One region of the Mesorhizobium sp. ESP6-5 genome, then DNA from elsewhere that is predicted to be linked to it. Evidence: predicted binding sites of a transcription regulator. Region 1 holds the regulator's gene; each other region holds the start of a gene.

Region 1 (5,584 bases):
GGCTGACCATGGACGTGATTTCGACCGCCCGGCCGAAACTGCGCTATGCGCCGGAAAGGGTCCGGCTTTCCGCACGCAAGATACCGCCGGGAATGACCGCCGGCTCGCTCATCACAGGCTACGCCAAACTGTTGCCGCCGACCGGCCCGGTGCGGCCGGACAGCTACGACTTCTCTTTTGACAGCTATTTCGCCGGCATCGGCGGCAGCGGCTTCTTTCTCGGCAATCCAACGGTTGTTTCCGCCGACGACGGTGAGATGCCGCTATCGGCTCGCCTTTTTTCAGGCATCGAAAATGCCCGCGAAGCCATCGCCGACCACATCAGGGGCAGCGTCGGCGGCGCTGAAGGCGAGATCGCGGCGGCGCTGATCGTCGGCGTGCGCGCCGGCATACCCGATGAAATCAATGAAGCGATGCGGCGTACCGGCATCTATCACATCATCTCTATTTCGGGACTGCATATGGCGCTTGTGGCCGGCACCATCATGGGTCTGCTGCGTGGTGCCTTCGCGCTGTTTCCAGACTTTTCCGCGCGCCGGCCGGTGAAGAAATACGCGGCCGCCGCCGCACTGTTCTCGATCGCGGCCTATCTCATCATTTCCGGTGTCGTCGTTGCCGCCGAACGCAGCTTCATCATGCTGGCGGTGATGCTGATTGCCGTCTTCTTCGATCGCGCTGCGCTGACCATGCGCAATCTGGGGATCTCGGCGATCGCCGTCATCCTGGTCTCGCCTCACGAGGTCGTCGGCCCGAGCTTTCAGATGTCGTTCGCCGCGACCGCGGCCCTGGTTGGCGCTTATGCCGGCTGGGCCGATCACCGTGCGGGAAAGACGCGGCCACCGCCGCCAAAGCGATCGCTGCCCGGGTTCCTGACGCGAAAATTCCTGCTGGCGACAGGTGGACTGGCCATGACGTCCATTATCGCCGGCAGCGCCACGGCACTGTTTGCCATCTGGCATTTCCAGCGGGTATCGCCGCTCAGCCTGTTCGCCAATCTGGCCGTGATGCCTATCGTGTCGGTCGTGATGTTCCTGGCCGTCGCCAGCGCGCTGTTGATGCCATTCGGATTGGATTGGCCGGCTCTCTACCTCATGGGCAAGGGCCTGACAGCAATGATCGCCGTGTCGGCGTGGATATCGGAGCGCTCTCCGGTCGATGGAGTCGGGCTGATTTCGCAGCAATCCGTGCTGCTGGTCACCGTCGCGCTGGTTATCGCGACGATGGCGACGACATGGCTGCGGCTCGCGGCGCTGCCATTCGCGCTCGCCGGCCTGTTGACTGTGTCGCACACACGCGCGCCCGATGTGCTGATCTCGGAAGATGCGCGGCTGGTCGCGCTGCCGATCGGCAATGGCGAACTGGCCGTCAACCGGGAACGTCCGAACGAATTCGCAACCGACAACTGGAAGCGCGCCCTGATCTCCGAAACAATCGTCAAACCGGAAATGTTCGACACGACAGACAGGCAATTCGATGTTGCCAGTCCCACCGACCTGCCGCCGGGATCGCCCTTCTACTGCCGCGAAGGCCTGTGCCTTGCCAGGCACCCTTCCGGCGCGATCATTGCCTATGTCGAGGACCGCAAGACCACCTGGAAAGCCTGCGCTTTCGCCGACCTGATCATCGTCAATGACGCAACCGCCTATGACGCCTGCCACAATCCACTGGTTCTCGTCGTCACCAAACGGCAGCTCGCCCGCAAGGGAAGCGCTGCCGTCTTCTTCAATCCCCAGTCGGCCACGACCCGGGCCGCGATCGCATTTGCCGTCGACGGACCATATCGGCCCTGGCACGAACAGCGAAAATTCTCACGCGAGGCGAGGGGGCTGCCGCCGTACAAAAAACCCGACAAGCCCGATGACAAGCCGGTTCAGTAGCGCCTGATCAACCCGACCAGCTTGCCTTGTACCTTGACCCTGTCCGGCCCGAAAATGCGCGTTTCGTAGGCTGGATTGGCGGCCTCGAGCGCGATCGAAGCGCCTTTGCGGCGGAACCGCTTCAGTGTCGCTTCCTCTTCGTCGACCAGTGCCACGATAATTTCGCCCGGGCTTGCCGTGTCGGCATTGCGGATAATGACCGTGTCTCCATCGAAGATACCAGCCTCGATCATCGAGTCGCCCTTGACCTCCAACGCATAGTGCTCGCCGCCCATGATCATGTCCGGCGGCACCGAGATCGAATGCGTCTGATGCTGGATGGCATCGATCGGCACACCGGCGGCGATACGGCCCATGACCGGGATGGACACGGCTGAAACCGCGTCGTCGTCGTTGCCGGCCGCGGGCAGGCGCGAAGGCGCAGCGGCCGGCCTGATCTGGCGTCCGAGACTGCCTTGGCCAAGGCTGCCTTGGATGACGCTTGGCGAGAACTTCTTTGCCGCATTGAGGCCCGGCGCGATCGAGTCCGGCAGCCGCAGCACTTCCAGCGCGCGCGCCCGATTGGGTAGCCGGCGAATGAAGCCGCGCTCCTCCAGGGCCGTGATCAGGCGATGGATCCCCGACTTGGAGGCAAGATCGAGTGCTTCCTTCATCTCGTCGAAGGAAGGCGGTATCCCGCTTTCCTTGAGCCGTTCGTGGATGAACATCAGCAGTTCATGTTGCTTGCGTGTCAGCATGGCGGCCCCCAAGACATTGAACGAAAGGTTGAACCAGAATCGAAAAAACAAACCCAGAACAAACACTATCTGTTCCAGTTGTGTTCTGCAACCGTTTAAAGTTTAATGAATTTGTTAAGGGGTCTGAAGTTTTTTGCCCGCGACGGCGGGCGGCAACCAGTCCTTTCCGCCGTCGGCAGGCGCATTGAAATCGTTTTGGTTAATGGCCTGTGGCCCATCCGCCGACGAGGCTTTGGCATCAGTTAGTTGGAAGGCTTCTCCTCGGAGGGACGTATAATTCGCGGAGCCATTATTCGCGGAACGAAACGAAACCAAAATGCCAACGATTGGTAGCTTCGGGCGGCCATGGATCGGGGCGTTCGGCGCACTCCGGCCAGCGCGTTCGAATAGGCGTCGCGGAAGCGCTGAAGTTATCCCGAACCCGCCTTCAAGCTGCCGGCGCGAGCGGCGTATCTGGTAGCGCCGCTGTCTTCGCTGTGGACATAGACGTGCAGTGTGTAGCCGATATGCGCCGTCATCAGCGCCTTGGCCCGCTCGACGTCACGGTCGAGCGCCGCTTCCATGATCGCGGTATGGTGTTCGATCGCAATCGCTTCGCGTAGCGCTTCGATTGCCTCTTCATAGCCATCCTTGAGGCCGGCCGCGGCCCGCAGTGTCGGCGCCAGACCAAGAAAGCGATGATGCCGGCGCAGCTGATCCGAGATCGTCGAGCGGAACCGCAACAGCCAGTCGCATGTGGCGGCGCTCAGCAGCGCCGCATGGAAAGCCTCGTGGTTCTCGTCCCATCTGTCGACGGCCGCGTCCGAGGGATCGTCGACCGCCGTCTTGCAACGCGAGAGCCGGTAGTGGGCGGTGACCACGGCATCCTCCCACTCCCTGCCGCCTTTTTCCATCGATTCGAGGAACAGGGGTATCTCGATCACCATCCTGGCGCGTGCCAGATCCTCCAGCTCGGCCCGCGACACCGGAGCCACGGCAAAACCACGATTGCTGATCGCGGTGACCAGGCGTTCGGCCTCGAGCCGCGACAGGGCTTCGCGCAACGGTGTCCAGCCGACGCCATAGGTGCCGCGCAGCGCACTCAGTTTGAGCGGGGCGCCGGGCATGAGGCGCGTGGTCAGGATGTCGCGCCGCAACAGCTGATAGGCGGCTTCCGTTTTTGTGGAACTCGTTTCATTCAGCATGGTGATCAATCCGTCGTCTGGCGAAAAGTATATATGATAGTGCGTCACAGCAACAATTATATATAATGTTTGACACAGACCAGCGGACTCACCATGATCGCCGTAGTAGCCGCGTTTCCAAGCGGCCCTGATCAAATCTGGGAGGAAATGATGTTGAAGTCGAAATCCGCTTGGTTGTCGGGCTTGGCCCTGGCAGGCGCATTGATGGTCAGTGCCGGCAGTGCCGCGGCCGATCAGATCCGTATCGGCATTGCCAATTTCGGCGAGCATCCGCAATTGAACGCCGCCATAGCCGGCTTCAAGAAGGCGCTGACGGATAATGGCTACGTCGAGGGTAAGGACGTCGTCTACACGGAGAGCCACACCAATTTCGATGCATCGCTGGTGCCGCAGATGATCGCCAAGCTGCAGGCCGAGCAGCCCAAGCTGATCTACACCATCACCACGCCGGTATCGCAGATCGCCAAGAAAGCGCTTGCCGGTTCCGGCATTCCGATCGTTTTTGCCGCGGTCACCGATCCGGTGGCGGCCAAGCTGGTGCCGTCATGGGACGCCGGAGACGAAGGCATGACCGGCGCCAGCGATCTGCAGGACGTCGCCGCGGTGATGGCCTTCACCAAGAAGCTGCTGCCGAACGCCAAGCGCTTCGGCGTGCCTTATAATCCCGGTGAGGCCAATGACGTTGCCTTGGTCGAAAAGATCAAGGCGGCGGCACCGGCCGCGGGCTTCGAGGTGGTGGAGGTCGGCATCGACAACGTCAATGACATCCAGCAACGCATCGCTTCGCTCGCCGGCAAGGCCGACGTGATCTACGGCCCGGCCTCGAACCTGATCCAGCCGGCGATCGCCGCTGTCTCCGCGGCCGCGCGCCAGGCCGGTATCCCGGTCGTCAACTCCGATGACAGTGCGGTCCGTAACGGCACCGTGCCGGCGAGCTTCGCGGTCAATTACACGCAGGTCGGCGTCAACGCCGGCAACATCGCCGCCGAGATCCTCAAGGGCAAGGATCCCAAGACGATCGCGCCGTCGCGCCCGGCCTACAAGGACCACATGGCAACGATCTCGCGCAAGGCGATGGCCGCGTTCGGCATCGAGATACCGGCTTCAATGGCCGATTGCGGCTGCATCGTCGACTAACATCGGAACTGCCGGGGTGACGGCGTCGGCGCCGCTATCCCGAGGTCAGGGAGAAACGATGCTCGAGATTCGATCCGCGCGCAAAGTGTTCTACAAGGGCCAGGCCGACGAGAAGGTCGCGCTGGACGGTCTCAGCCTGTCCTTGGCCACCGGAGAGTTCGGCATCGTCATCGGCTCCAACGGGGCCGGCAAGAGCAGCATGCTCAACGCCATTTCCGGCGCCCTGATCCTCGATTCCGGCCAGATCCTGATCAACGGCGCCGACGTGACTGCAATGCCGGTGCACAAGCGCGCCGCGAAACTGGCGCGCGTGTTCCAGGACCCGATGCGCGGCACCGCCGCCAGCATGACGGTTGCGGAAAACATGCTGCTGGCCGATTTGCGCAGCCAAAAGCGCACCTTGCGCCCGGGGCTGAACACCACCCGGCTTGCATCCTACAGGGAACGCCTGTCGATCCTGGGTCTCGGTCTGGAAAATCGTCTCGACACGCGCGTCGACCTGCTCTCCGGCGGGCAGCGGCAATCCTTGTCGCTGATCATGGCGGTCGGCGGATCGCCGGACTTGCTGCTGCTCGACGAGCATACCGCGGCCCTCGACCCGCGCACGGCCGAAATCGTCATGCAAGCGACCGTGCGCGCCGTCAACGCG
Region 2 (5,584 bases), on a different contig from region 1:
AGGCGTGCTCGACGCGTTCATCGCCCGGCGCACCGAAGAGGGCGGCGCGGCGCCGGTGTCGTGAGATAGTTCGCGGATCCATCATCCCGAATTGTGGCCGTGATCTCGGAACCTGCGGCGCGTCCCACGCATTCATGGATGCGGGCCAATGCCTGGCTCCATCCGCGAGCCGTTGAGGGAGGACGACATGGGTTTCGACCAGTACCACGAACCGCCGGAAGAGCTGTCGCAGGAAGTGCGGACCTTTGCCCGCATGATCACCTCGCTGATCGAGGAGGCGGAAGCGATCAGCTGGTACGAACAGCGCATGTCGGTCGAGAAGAACCCGCAGGCCAAGGCGATCATGAAGAACGCACAGAGCGAGGAGTTCAAGCATTTCGGCATGGACCTCGAATTCCTGCTGCGCCAGAAGACGGATTGGCGCGTGGAACTGAAGGAAATCCTGTTTACGACGGGGGATATCGTGAAGGCCGGGGAGAAGGGCGAGAAGAAGGTGGATTGAGGCCGGACGTCAGCCTTCGAGGCTGGCAGCCTCACACTGGCAGCACAAACCCGTCCAGTACGCGCTTCTGGCCGGCCTTATCGAAGTCGATGGTCAGCTTGTTGCCCTCGATGGCTGAAATGTTGCCGTTGCCGAATTTCTGGTGGAAGACGCGGTCGCCGACGCTGAAGGCGGACGGCGTGTCGGAGACGGACTTGGCGACCAGTTCACCGTCGATGGTGCGGCCCTTGACGCTGGTGCGGCCGGCGCCGTAGCCGGAGTCTGTTTCACCATAGCCGATGCGTTCGACCTGATGGCCCGAACGCGTGCCCCAGTTGCGGTCGGTCGCCTCGGTGCGGTTGGCCTGCGCACGCTGCCAACCCGGCGTCGAATAGGTGTTAGAGAAGGCGCCGGATTTTTCCCCGCCGCCCGAAGTGCCGCCGATATTGTCGAAGCGCGAAGCGCCATAGGGGTTCTGTCTTCCCGCCCCCTGGCCGCCGCCACGGCCGGATGCGAACGAGCCGCCGCCATAGGGATTGCCGTAGCCGCCATAGGAGTTGCCGGCTTCGGCGACCTCGACATGGGCTTCCGGCAGTTCCTCGAGAAAGCGCGACGGGATGGTCGATTGCCAGAGCCCGTGGATGAGGCGGTTGGAGACGAACCAGATATGCAGGTTCTTCTTGGCCCGCGTCAGCCCGACATAGGCGAGCCGCCGCTCTTCCTCGAGCCCGGAGCGGCCGCCTTCGTCGAGTGCGCGCTGATGGGGAAAGAGGCCTTCTTCCCAGCCGGGCAGGAAGACGGTCTCGAATTCGAGGCCCTTGGCCGAATGCAGCGTCATGATGGAGACGGCATCGAGCCCGGCATTCTGCTCGGCATCCATGACCAGCGCGACATGTTCGAGGAAGGAGCGCAGCGATTCGTACTCCTCCATCGAACGGATCAGTTCCTTCAGGTTCTCAAGCCGCCCGGGGGCTTCCGCCGAGCGGTCGTTCTTCCACATGTCGGTGTAGCCGCTCTCCTCGAGAATGGTCTCGGCAAGTTCGGTGTGCGGCGTGGTTTCCAGCGCCTTTTGCCAGCGTTCGAAATTGGCAGCGACCTCGCGCAGCGCGGCGCGCGGTTTCGGCTTCAGCTCGTCGCTTTCCGCCAGTGTACCCGCCGCCTCCAGCATCGGGATGCGCAAGGCGCGCGCGGTGTCGTGGATCTGGCGGATGGTCGCTTCGCCCAAGCCGCGCTTGGGCACATTGACGATGCGCTCGAAGGCGAGGTCGTCGGTGCTGTTGGCGACGACGCGGAAGAAGGCCAGCGCGTCGCGGATTTCCATGCGCTCGTAAAAACGCGGACCGCCGATGACGCGGTAGTTAAGGCCGAGCGTGATGAAGCGGTCCTCGAAGGCGCGCATCTGGAAGGACGCGCGGACCAGGATCGCCATGTCGTTCAAATTGTGCTTCTGGCGCTGGTAGGCCTCGATGGTCTCGCCGATGGCGCGGGCTTCCTCCTCCGAATCCCAGGCGGCGTGGACGTTGACCTTGCCGTCCTCCGGATCGTTGCGGTCGGTGAACAGCGTTTTGCCGAAACGGCCCTCATTGTAGGCGATGAGATGGGAGGCGGCGCCCAGTATGTGCGCGGTCGAGCGGTAGTTGCGCTCCAGCCGGATGATGGTGGCGCCCGGAAAATCCTTGTCGAAGCGCAGGATGTTGTCGACCTCGGCGCCGCGCCAGCCATAGATCGACTGGTCGTCATCGCCGACGCAGCAGATGTTAACTTTGTTTTCGCTCACGGGCTGTTCCGCGCCTGCCGGCGCGGGCCCTCCGCGGGGGCCTCGCAACGGCTCGGACGCCCGGTCGGGCTTGCGGCCTTCGGCCGAAACTGCTGAATCGTCCTCTGGAGTTGCGGGTCTATAGCTAGCCGCTTCCGTTTTATCCGAAACACCGGAAAAACTTGGAGCGCGCCCACCCGGAGAACCACTTCGCGCTGGTTGTGATCCGCTCGGCCTTTGCGCCAAGAGACGCAGCCACATGTATTGGGCAGTGTTGGTGTCCTGGTACTCGTCGACGAGGATGTATTTGAACCGCCGGTGATAGTCCTTCAGCACATCGGGATTGGCGCGGAGGATGCGGATCGGGTGGCAGAGCAAATCGCCGAAATCGCAGGCGTTCAGCGTCTGCAGCCGCTCCTGATAGGCCTTGTAGAGCTCGCGGCCCTTGCCGTTGGCGAAGCTGCGCGCATCGCCCTCGGCGATATCGGCCGGACCCTGGCCCTTGTTCTTCCAGCCGTCGATCATCTGGGCGAATTGTTTCGCGGGCCAGCGCTTGTCGTCCAGGCCCTCGGCCTGGATCAGCTGCTTGATCAAGCGCACGACGTCGTCGGTATCGAGGATGGTGAAGTCGGATCTCAGGCCGGCAAGCTCGGCGTGGCGGCGCAGCAGTTTCACCCCGATCGAGTGGAAGGTGCCGAGCCACGGCATGCCCTCGACATTGCCTTCGCCGATCAGGATGCCGATGCGCTGTTTCATCTCGCGCGCGGCCTTGTTGGTGAAGGTGACGGCCAGGATCTGCGAGGGGAAGGCCCTGCCGGTGGCAAGGATGTGGGCGATGCGGGTGGTCAGCACGCGCGTCTTGCCCGTGCCGGCGCCGGCCAGCACCAGAACCGGGCCTTCGGTGGTCTCCACGGCCAGCCGCTGCTCGGGATTCAAGCCCCTGAGATAGTCGGGCGCATTGTTTTGGCCGCCGCGGGCAGCCATGGCGCGCGCGGCAATGCCCGACGGGGCCGTGGGCCGCGCATTGGGTTCGTCGAAAAAGGGCATGTCTTCGGAAAAGCCGGACATCTCCCCCGAATGTAGTGATTCGGGAGGGAAAGACCAGAACTGTCTACGTTTTGTTCCGGTAAAGTGCCCGATACGGCGGCTTCACCGATATGGGAACCGCCGTTGTGGAACAATCCCAGGCGGAACGAGGTTGCTGCCCGCGGGTCCGCGACCTACGCTTGACAGGCGCCGCCGTCGGGAGAAAGTTGCACGGGCAACACGCAATGCCGGGTTGCCCTTGCCCGCCCCATGCGCGCAACAGTCGAAGGAGTATCATCTTGGCTGTCACCATCACCTCCCTCATTCTCTTCCTCATAGGCCTGGCGCTTGGCGCCGGCGGCATCTGGTTGGCTTCGCTGGGCGGCAGTTGGTACTACATCATCGTCGGTCTCGCCTTCCTGGTCGCCGCCTGGCTGCTCTACCGGCGCCGTTCCACGGCGCTCTGGCTCTACGCGGCGATCGTGCTCGGCACGCTGGCCTGGGCGGTCTGGGAAACCGGCTTCGACTGGTGGGAACTCGGTCCCCGCGGCGGCATCATCGTGCTGGTGGCGTTGTGGCTGCTGACGCCGTGGGCGCGGCGCGGCCTTGCCGGTCCGGACGGGCGAGCCCCTTTGATCCTTGCCGTGCTGGCATCGCTGGCGGTGGCCGGCTATTCGATGACCACGGACCCGAAGGACATCGGCGGCGCCCTCGACACCGACAAGGTGATCCCCAACGCCAATCTCGGCGGCGATGTGCCTGCGGGCGAATGGCACTATTACGGGCGCACGCAGTTCGGCCAGCGCTATTCGCCGCTCGACCAGATCACGCCGGAAAACGTCGCCAACCTGAAGCCGGCCTGGACCTATCGCACCGGCGACGTCAAGGGCCCCGACGATGTCGGCGAGACCACTTATCAGGTGACACCGCTCAAAGTGGGCGACACGCTCTATATCTGCACGCCGCACAACTTCGCCATCGCCGTCGATGCGGCGACCGGCAAGGAGAAGTGGCGCTACGATCCCAAGATCAAGCTCGACAAGGACCGCCAGCACCAGACCTGCCGGGGCGTCTCCTATTATGCCGACGCAGCAGGCGCCGCCGGCCAGCCCTGCGCGGCGCGCGTCTACCTGCCGACCTCGGATGCGCGGCTGATCGCGCTCGACGCCGCCAACGGGCAGGTTTGCCCGGCCTTCGCCGAGGGCGGCACGCTCAATCTGTTGACGGGCATGCCGTATCCGAAGTCGGGCTATTACTACTCGACCTCGGCGCCGCTGATTGCCGGCGGCAAGATCATCGTCGGCGGGGCGGTCAACGACAATTATTCGACGCAGGAGCCGTCCGGCGTCATCCGCGCCTATGATGCGAGCAGCGGCAAATTGCTGTGGAACTGGGATTCCGGCAATCCGGACCAGACGACGCCGCTGCCGGCCGGCCAGACCTACACCGCCAACTCGCCCAACATGTGGTCGACGCCGAGCGCCGACGAGAAGCTCGGCCTGCTCTACGTGCCGCTCGGCAACCAGACGCCGGACCAGCTCGGCATGGGCCGCAGTGCCAATGTGGAGAAATTCTCCTCCTCGATCACCGCGCTGGACCTCAACACCGGGCAGTTGAAATGGGTGCGCCAGACCGTGCACCATGACCTCTGGGACATGGACGTGCCGGCGCAGCCGAGCCTGATCGACATCACCAAGGCCGACGGCTCCGTGGTGCCCGCGCTGGTCGGGCCGACCAAGCAAGGGGACCTCTATGTGCTCGACCGGCGCACCGGCGAGCCGGTGATTGCGGTCAAGGAAGTGCCGGCGCCCGGCGGCGCCATCGAGGGCGACCACACATCGCCGACGCAGCCCGCGTCCGATCTTTCCTTCAACCCGCCGCCGCTGACCGAGCACGATATGTGGGGCATCACCATGTTCGACCAGCTGGCGTGCCGCATCGCGCTTCACAAATTGCGCTATGAAGGCCGCTACACGCCGCCTTCGCTGCAGGGATCGCTGGTTTATCCCGGCAATTTCGGCACGTTCAACTGGGGTGGCGTGGCGGTCGATCCGGTGCGGCAAGTGATGTTCGGGATGCCAACCTATCTTGCCTTCACGTCGCGGCTGGTGCCGCGCGCCGACGTGCCGCCGCCGGGCGACACCAAGGGCAGCGAGCAGGGGTTGAACCGCAATGACGGCGCGCCCTATGCCGTGGTGATGGGACCGTTCCTGTCGCCACTCGGCATTCCCTGCCAGGCGCCGCCCTGGGGCTACGTCGCGGGCGTCGATCTTCGCACCGGCGCGATTGCCTACAAGCACCGCAACGGCACCGTCTATGAC
Region 3 (5,584 bases), on a different contig from region 1:
TGCGGAAGAACAGGCGGCCGACGAAGCTCAGCACCGGATTGCCGAGATAGCGATGCAGAGCCGGCATGGCACCAGCCTCTATGCCGCCGTGGAAGCGGTTGCCCATGACCAGGTCGGCGCCGCCGCGCAGCCGCGCCACGAATGCCTCCAGTGCGCCGAAATCATAGCTGTCATCGGCATCGCCCATGATGATGAAGCGGCCCCTGGCGGCGGCGATGCCGCCCAGAAGCGCCGCGCCATAGCCCTTCTGCGCGACCGGGACGACACGAGCACCGCCCTGCGCGGCGATCTCCCGCGAGCCGTCGGTGCTGCCATTGTCTGATATCAGCACCTCGCCCGCTATGCCTGTTTGGTCGAGAAAGGCCTTGGCCTTGCCGATGCAGACGGCGAGCGTCTCGGCCTCGTTGAGGCACGGCATCAGAATGGTGAGTTCGAGCTGCTGGGTCGAGGCTGCGCGGACGGCAGTGAGCGCGTTCATGGTCGTCGTTCCATCGGGTGCCCGGCGCTGCGTCAGGTCGGCCGGCTGCATTCGAAGCTTACCGTCGCACGGCAAGGCTTAAGAAAGCGATGATGTCAGTCCTCGTCTTGTCTGCAACCGGCAGACGCGCCTTGCTGATCCCAATGTTCAAAACGTCGCGATTGGCAGAACGCGCCGCGACGCTTATATCGCTTGCGTCGACTATGCTGGGGACCTGCCATGAAGTTGAAAATCGCCGTCCAGATGGACCATGTCTCCACCGTGTCGATCGCCGGCGACACCTCGTTCGCCCTGTCGCTGGAGGCGCAGCGGCGCGGTCACCAGCTGTTCCACTACACGCCCGACCGGCTGTCGATGCGCGACGGCAAGGTGTTTGCCCGCGTCGAGGAGATGACGGTGCGCGACGAAAAGGGCAGCCACTATTCGCTGGGCGAAAAGGTGCGCACCGACTTGTCCGAAATGGACGTCGTCCTGCTGCGCCAGGACCCGCCCTTCGACATGAACTACATCACCACGACCCACATCCTCGAGCGCATCCATCCAAAGACGCTGGTCGTCAACGACCCGGCCTGGGTGCGCAACAGCCCGGAAAAGATTTTCGTCACCGAGTTCCCGGACCTGATGCCGGACACGCTGATCACCAAGGATCCGCTCGAAGTCGCCGCCTTCCGCAAGGAATTCGGCGACATCATCGTCAAGCCGCTCTACGGCAATGGCGGCGCCGGCATCTTCCACATGCTTGAAGCCGACCGCAATCTCGCCTCGCTGCTCGAAATGTTCGGCCAGATGTTTCGCGAGCCCTATATCGTGCAGCGTTACCTGAAGGATGTGCGCAAGGGCGACAAACGCATCATTCTGATCGACGGCGAGCCGGTCGGCGCCATCAACCGGGTGCCGGCCGAGCACGACTCCCGCTCCAACATGCATGTCGGCGGCCGCGCCGAGAAGACCGAGTTGACGACACGCGAGCGCGAAATCTGTGCCCGCATCGGGCCGTCGCTGAAAGAGCGCGGCTTCATCCTGGTCGGCATCGACGTCATCGGCGACTACATGACCGAGATCAACGTCACCTCGCCGACCGGCGTGCGCGAGGTCAAGCGCTTCGGCGGCGCCGACATCGCCAGCCTGTTCTGGGACGCGGTGGAGGGGAAGCGGACATAATTTGTTTTCAGTTTGTGTTAACCATGTTCCGCTTTTGCAGCCGGGCACAACCGGCGCGCAACCTGTGCGGCTACCGGTTGCGCCAATGTTCCCGATTTGATCAAGAGTGGCGCCTCAGAGCCGGCGCTGTTCGCGCTCTCCCTGACGTCAGCCGTCTGGGACCCAATCTCGGAACAGCTTGATCTTAGGCGTGTTGCGGCGGCTTTCGGAATGCACCAGCCAGTAGTCGCTCCATGCGCTCACCTCACTTGTTCCTGTAATGTTCTTGCCCTGGGCTGAAATCTGTGGTTGTCTTGCGTTGACGTCGCTCGCGGCCCGTTAAGGGGCAAGGGCGAGCCGGCATCGGGGGCAGACAATGGTGGCGCGGGTTCGTACGGTCGCTTTCCAGGGCATCGAGGCGGTGTCGGTCGACGTGCAGGTGATGATCGCGCCCGGCAAGGTCAACATGCATATCGTCGGCCTGCCAGACAAGGCGGTGGCGGAAAGCCGCGAGCGGGTGCAGGCGGCTTTGCATGCGTCGGGCCTGTCGATGCCGTCGAAGAAGGTGACCGTCAACCTGGCGCCCGCCGATCTGCCGAAGGAAGGCAGCCACTACGATCTGCCGATCGCGCTTGGCTTGATGGCAGCCCTTGGCGCCATTCCGGGCGACATGCTGGCTGGCTATGTCGTGCTGGGCGAGCTGTCGCTCGACGGTACGATCACCGCCGTTGCCGGTGCCTTGCCGGCGGCGATCGGCGCCAATGCCGAAGGCAAAGGGCTGATCTGTCCCTTCGCCTGCGGGCCGGAAGCGGCCTGGGCGGGGCGGGAATTCGACATTCTCGCGCCCCGCAGCCTGATTGCGATCGCCAATCATTTTCGCGGCACGCAGGTGCTGTCGCGCCCGGAGGCCGGCATCCGCGCGGCGGCGCGCGACCTGCCCGACCTTGCCGACATCAAGGGCCAGGAGACGGCGAAGCGGGCGCTGGAAGTGGCGGCCGCCGGCGGACACAATCTGCTCATGATCGGTCCGCCAGGCTCAGGCAAATCGATGCTGGCGCAGCGCCTGCCGTCGATCCTGCCGCCACTGGCGCCGAAGGAACTGCTCGAAGTCTCGATGATCGCCTCGGTGGCCGGCGAGCTCGGCGAAGGCAAGCTGACCGACCGGCGGCCGTTCCGCGCCCCGCACCATTCGGCCTCGATGGCGGCGATGGTGGGCGGCGGCCTGCGCGCGCGGCCGGGCGAGGTGTCGCTCGCTCATCACGGCGTGCTGTTCCTCGACGAGTTCCCCGAATTCACGCCGCAGACGCTCGATGCGCTGCGCCAGCCGCTTGAAACCGGCGACTGCATGATCGCACGGGCCAACCATCGCGTCACCTATCCGGCCCGCATCCAGCTGGTGGCGGCGATGAACCCGTGCCGCTGCGGCATGGCCGGCGAACCGGGTTATCGCTGCCTGCGCGGCGATCGTTGCCGCACCGATTACCAGGCGCGCATTTCAGGTCCGCTGCTCGACCGCATCGATCTCAGGATCGAAGTGCCGGCGGTCTCGGCCAGCGACCTGATCCGGCCGGATCGAGCGGAAAAGAGCGCCGACGTGGCGTCGCGCGTGGCGCGTGCCCGCACCATCCAGCGCGAGCGTTTCGAGCGGCTCGGCGTCAACAGCGCCACCACCAACGCGCATTGTTCTCCTGCCGTCATCGAGACGATCGCCATGCCGGACGCCGCAGGCCTGTCGCTGCTCAAGGATGCCAGCGAAAAACTCGCCTTTTCGGCGCGGGCCTACCACCGGGTGCTCAAAGTGGCGCGCACGCTCGCCGACCTCGACGCCAGCGAATGTGTCGGCCGCATCCATCTGGCCGAAGCGATTTCCTATCGCATGAGTTCGGAGCGTATGGCGCAGGCGGCGTAGCCGCGTTCCGCCCAGCTCCGGTTACCTATCGCAAGGTCCCGATGAAATGCAGGCGACGGTCGAAAAACACGCTGGCCGGGAACGGATAGAGCGACAGCTTCTCACGCCAGGTGCGGGGTGTCATGCCCGCGGCGGCAAAAATGGTGTCCCACTCGGCCTTCGAGAGATAGTTGTAAGGCAGGCGCACATTGTGCCCCTTGTTGCCCACCCAATCCATGAAACGAAGCGTCTGGTAAGCCGCGAAGCCTTCGCGCAGGTGATCCTTGATGACAACGCCCTTGCGCGCCACCCGGGCCGCCTCGCGCACGAGATGGCCCGGGTGGTCGGCATGATGCAGCACATCGACAATCGTCACCCAGTCATAGGAGCCATTCGCGGCGGGAATGGTGCTGCCATCGAACAGTTCTACCGGGATATGGGTTTGCGGCCTGATCAGCACGTCAATGCCGCGAAACGTCAGCCCCGGCTTTTTTTCCATGATCGCCTTGGCGATGGAGCCGTCGCCGCAGCCGAGATCGAGAACGGTGCCGGCCGGGCCCAGTTCGTCGGCCAGCCGGTCGGACAGGATGCGCACGCGGCGCTGGAAAACCGCCCGGTCATGGACGGAATTCAACAGTTTCTTTTCGATCGCCATCGTGTTGGCCATGCCAATGCTCCCGAGCCTTCCAGCCAGCACTAACTGAAAAAAGCAAAGGAACCGTATCCAGCCATAAGAGCCTGCCGCCTTCGGCACGACATTGCCGCTGGGGCTGACGCCGCCGTCTTCGCCGCTCGATGGCCGACTACGCGGACCGGCGACATCCAGTCGGCGCTCCAAACCCTTTCAACGTGGCATCGCCCTACCCTTGACGGGCCTTCAACTCCAGCCTGCGCTTGTGCAGCACAGGCTCGGTGTAGCCGTTGGGCTGGCTTGTTCCCTTGAACACCAGGTCGCAGGCGGCGTGGAAGGCGATCGACTTTTCGAAGTCGGCGGCCATCGGCCGGTAGAGCGGGTCGCCGACATTCTGCAGATCGACAATTGCCGCCATGCGCCGCAAGGAATCCATCACCTGGATTTCCGAGCAGACCTTGTGGCGCAGCCAGTTGGCGATGTGCTGCGAGGAGATGCGCAGCGTGGCGCGGTCTTCCATCAGGCCGACATCGTTGATGTCGGGAACCTTGGAGCAGCCGACGCCCTGGTCGATCCAGCGCACGACATAGCCCAGAATGCCTTGGGCATTGTTGTCGAGTTCGCGCTGGATCTCGTCGGGCGTCCAATTCGGCCGCACGGCCACCGGCACCGACAATATGTCGTCGAGCTTGGCCTTGGGCCGGCTCTTCAGCGCCGCCTGGACCGCATGGACATCGACCTTGTGATAGTGCGTGGCGTGCAACGTCGCCGCCGTTGGCGATGGCACCCAGGCGGTGTTGGCGCCGGCCTTGGGGTGAGCGATCTTCTCGGCCAGCATCGCGGCCATCAAGTCGGGCATCGCCCACATGCCCTTGCCGATCTGGGCATGGCCGGCGAGCCCGCATTCCAAGCCCGTGTCGACGTTCCAGGCCTCATAGGCGGAAATCCAGGCGGCCTGCTTCATGTCACCCTTGCGGATCATCGGGCCGGCTTCCATCGAGGTGTGGATCTCGTCGCCGGTGCGGTCGAGGAAGCCGGTGTTGATGAACACCACGCGCTCCCTCGCGGCGCGGATCGCTTCCTTGAGGTTGATTGTGGTGCGCCGCTCCTCGTCCATGATGCCCATCTTGATGGTGTTCCGGGCCATGCCGAGCAGGGCTTCGACACGATCGAACATCTCGACGGCGAAGGCGACTTCCTCCGGGCCATGCATCTTGGGTTTCACGACATACATCGAGCCGGCGCGAGAGTTCATCCGCCGTCCCTTCGGCCCGACATCGTGCAGCGCGATCAGGGCCGTCATCGCCGCGTCCATGATGCCTTCCGGCACCTCGTTGCCGTCGCGGTCCAGGATAGCCGGATTGGTCATCAGGTGGCCGACATTGCGCACCAGCATCAACGAGCGGCCAGGCACGGTCACCGTGCCGCCGGCAGGGGCGATGTAGGC

The links. Region 1 encodes LexA, which represses DNA repair genes until DNA is damaged. Its sites were predicted from a motif close to TGTTCNNNNTGTGTTCNG; they were not measured.
Region 2: LB524_RS01615 (ATP-dependent helicase) is a predicted target of LexA. The motif match lies at 3,346-3,363, and genes of this name have one in related genera.
Region 3: LB524_RS07460 (YifB family Mg chelatase-like AAA ATPase) is a predicted target of LexA. The motif match lies at 1,889-1,906, and genes of this name have one in related genera.

The regions. Positions count from the first base shown of each region.
Region 1 is NZ_JAIUGR010000008.1:36,794-42,377, reverse strand. Features, by position in the region: gene LB524_RS14715 (ComEC/Rec2 family competence protein) at 1-1,877, shown strand, start outside; gene lexA (transcriptional repressor LexA) at 1,871-2,614, opposite strand; gene LB524_RS14705 (GntR family transcriptional regulator) at 3,025-3,798, opposite strand; gene LB524_RS14700 (ABC transporter substrate-binding protein) at 3,949-4,935, shown strand; gene LB524_RS14695 (ABC transporter ATP-binding protein) at 4,994-5,584, shown strand, end outside.
Region 2 is NZ_JAIUGR010000001.1:326,855-332,438, reverse strand. Features, by position in the region: gene LB524_RS01625 (trimethylamine methyltransferase family protein) at 1-64, shown strand, start outside; gene LB524_RS01620 (hypothetical protein) at 188-502, shown strand; gene LB524_RS01615 (ATP-dependent helicase) at 534-3,305, opposite strand; gene LB524_RS01610 (glucose/quinate/shikimate family membrane-bound PQQ-dependent dehydrogenase) at 3,563-5,584, shown strand, end outside.
Region 3 is NZ_JAIUGR010000004.1:101,329-106,912, reverse strand. Features, by position in the region: gene LB524_RS07470 (glycosyltransferase family 2 protein) at 1-478, opposite strand, end outside; gene gshB (glutathione synthase) at 698-1,639, shown strand; gene LB524_RS07460 (YifB family Mg chelatase-like AAA ATPase) at 1,995-3,527, shown strand; gene LB524_RS07455 (class I SAM-dependent methyltransferase) at 3,553-4,173, opposite strand; gene LB524_RS07450 (malate synthase G) at 4,367-5,584, opposite strand, start outside.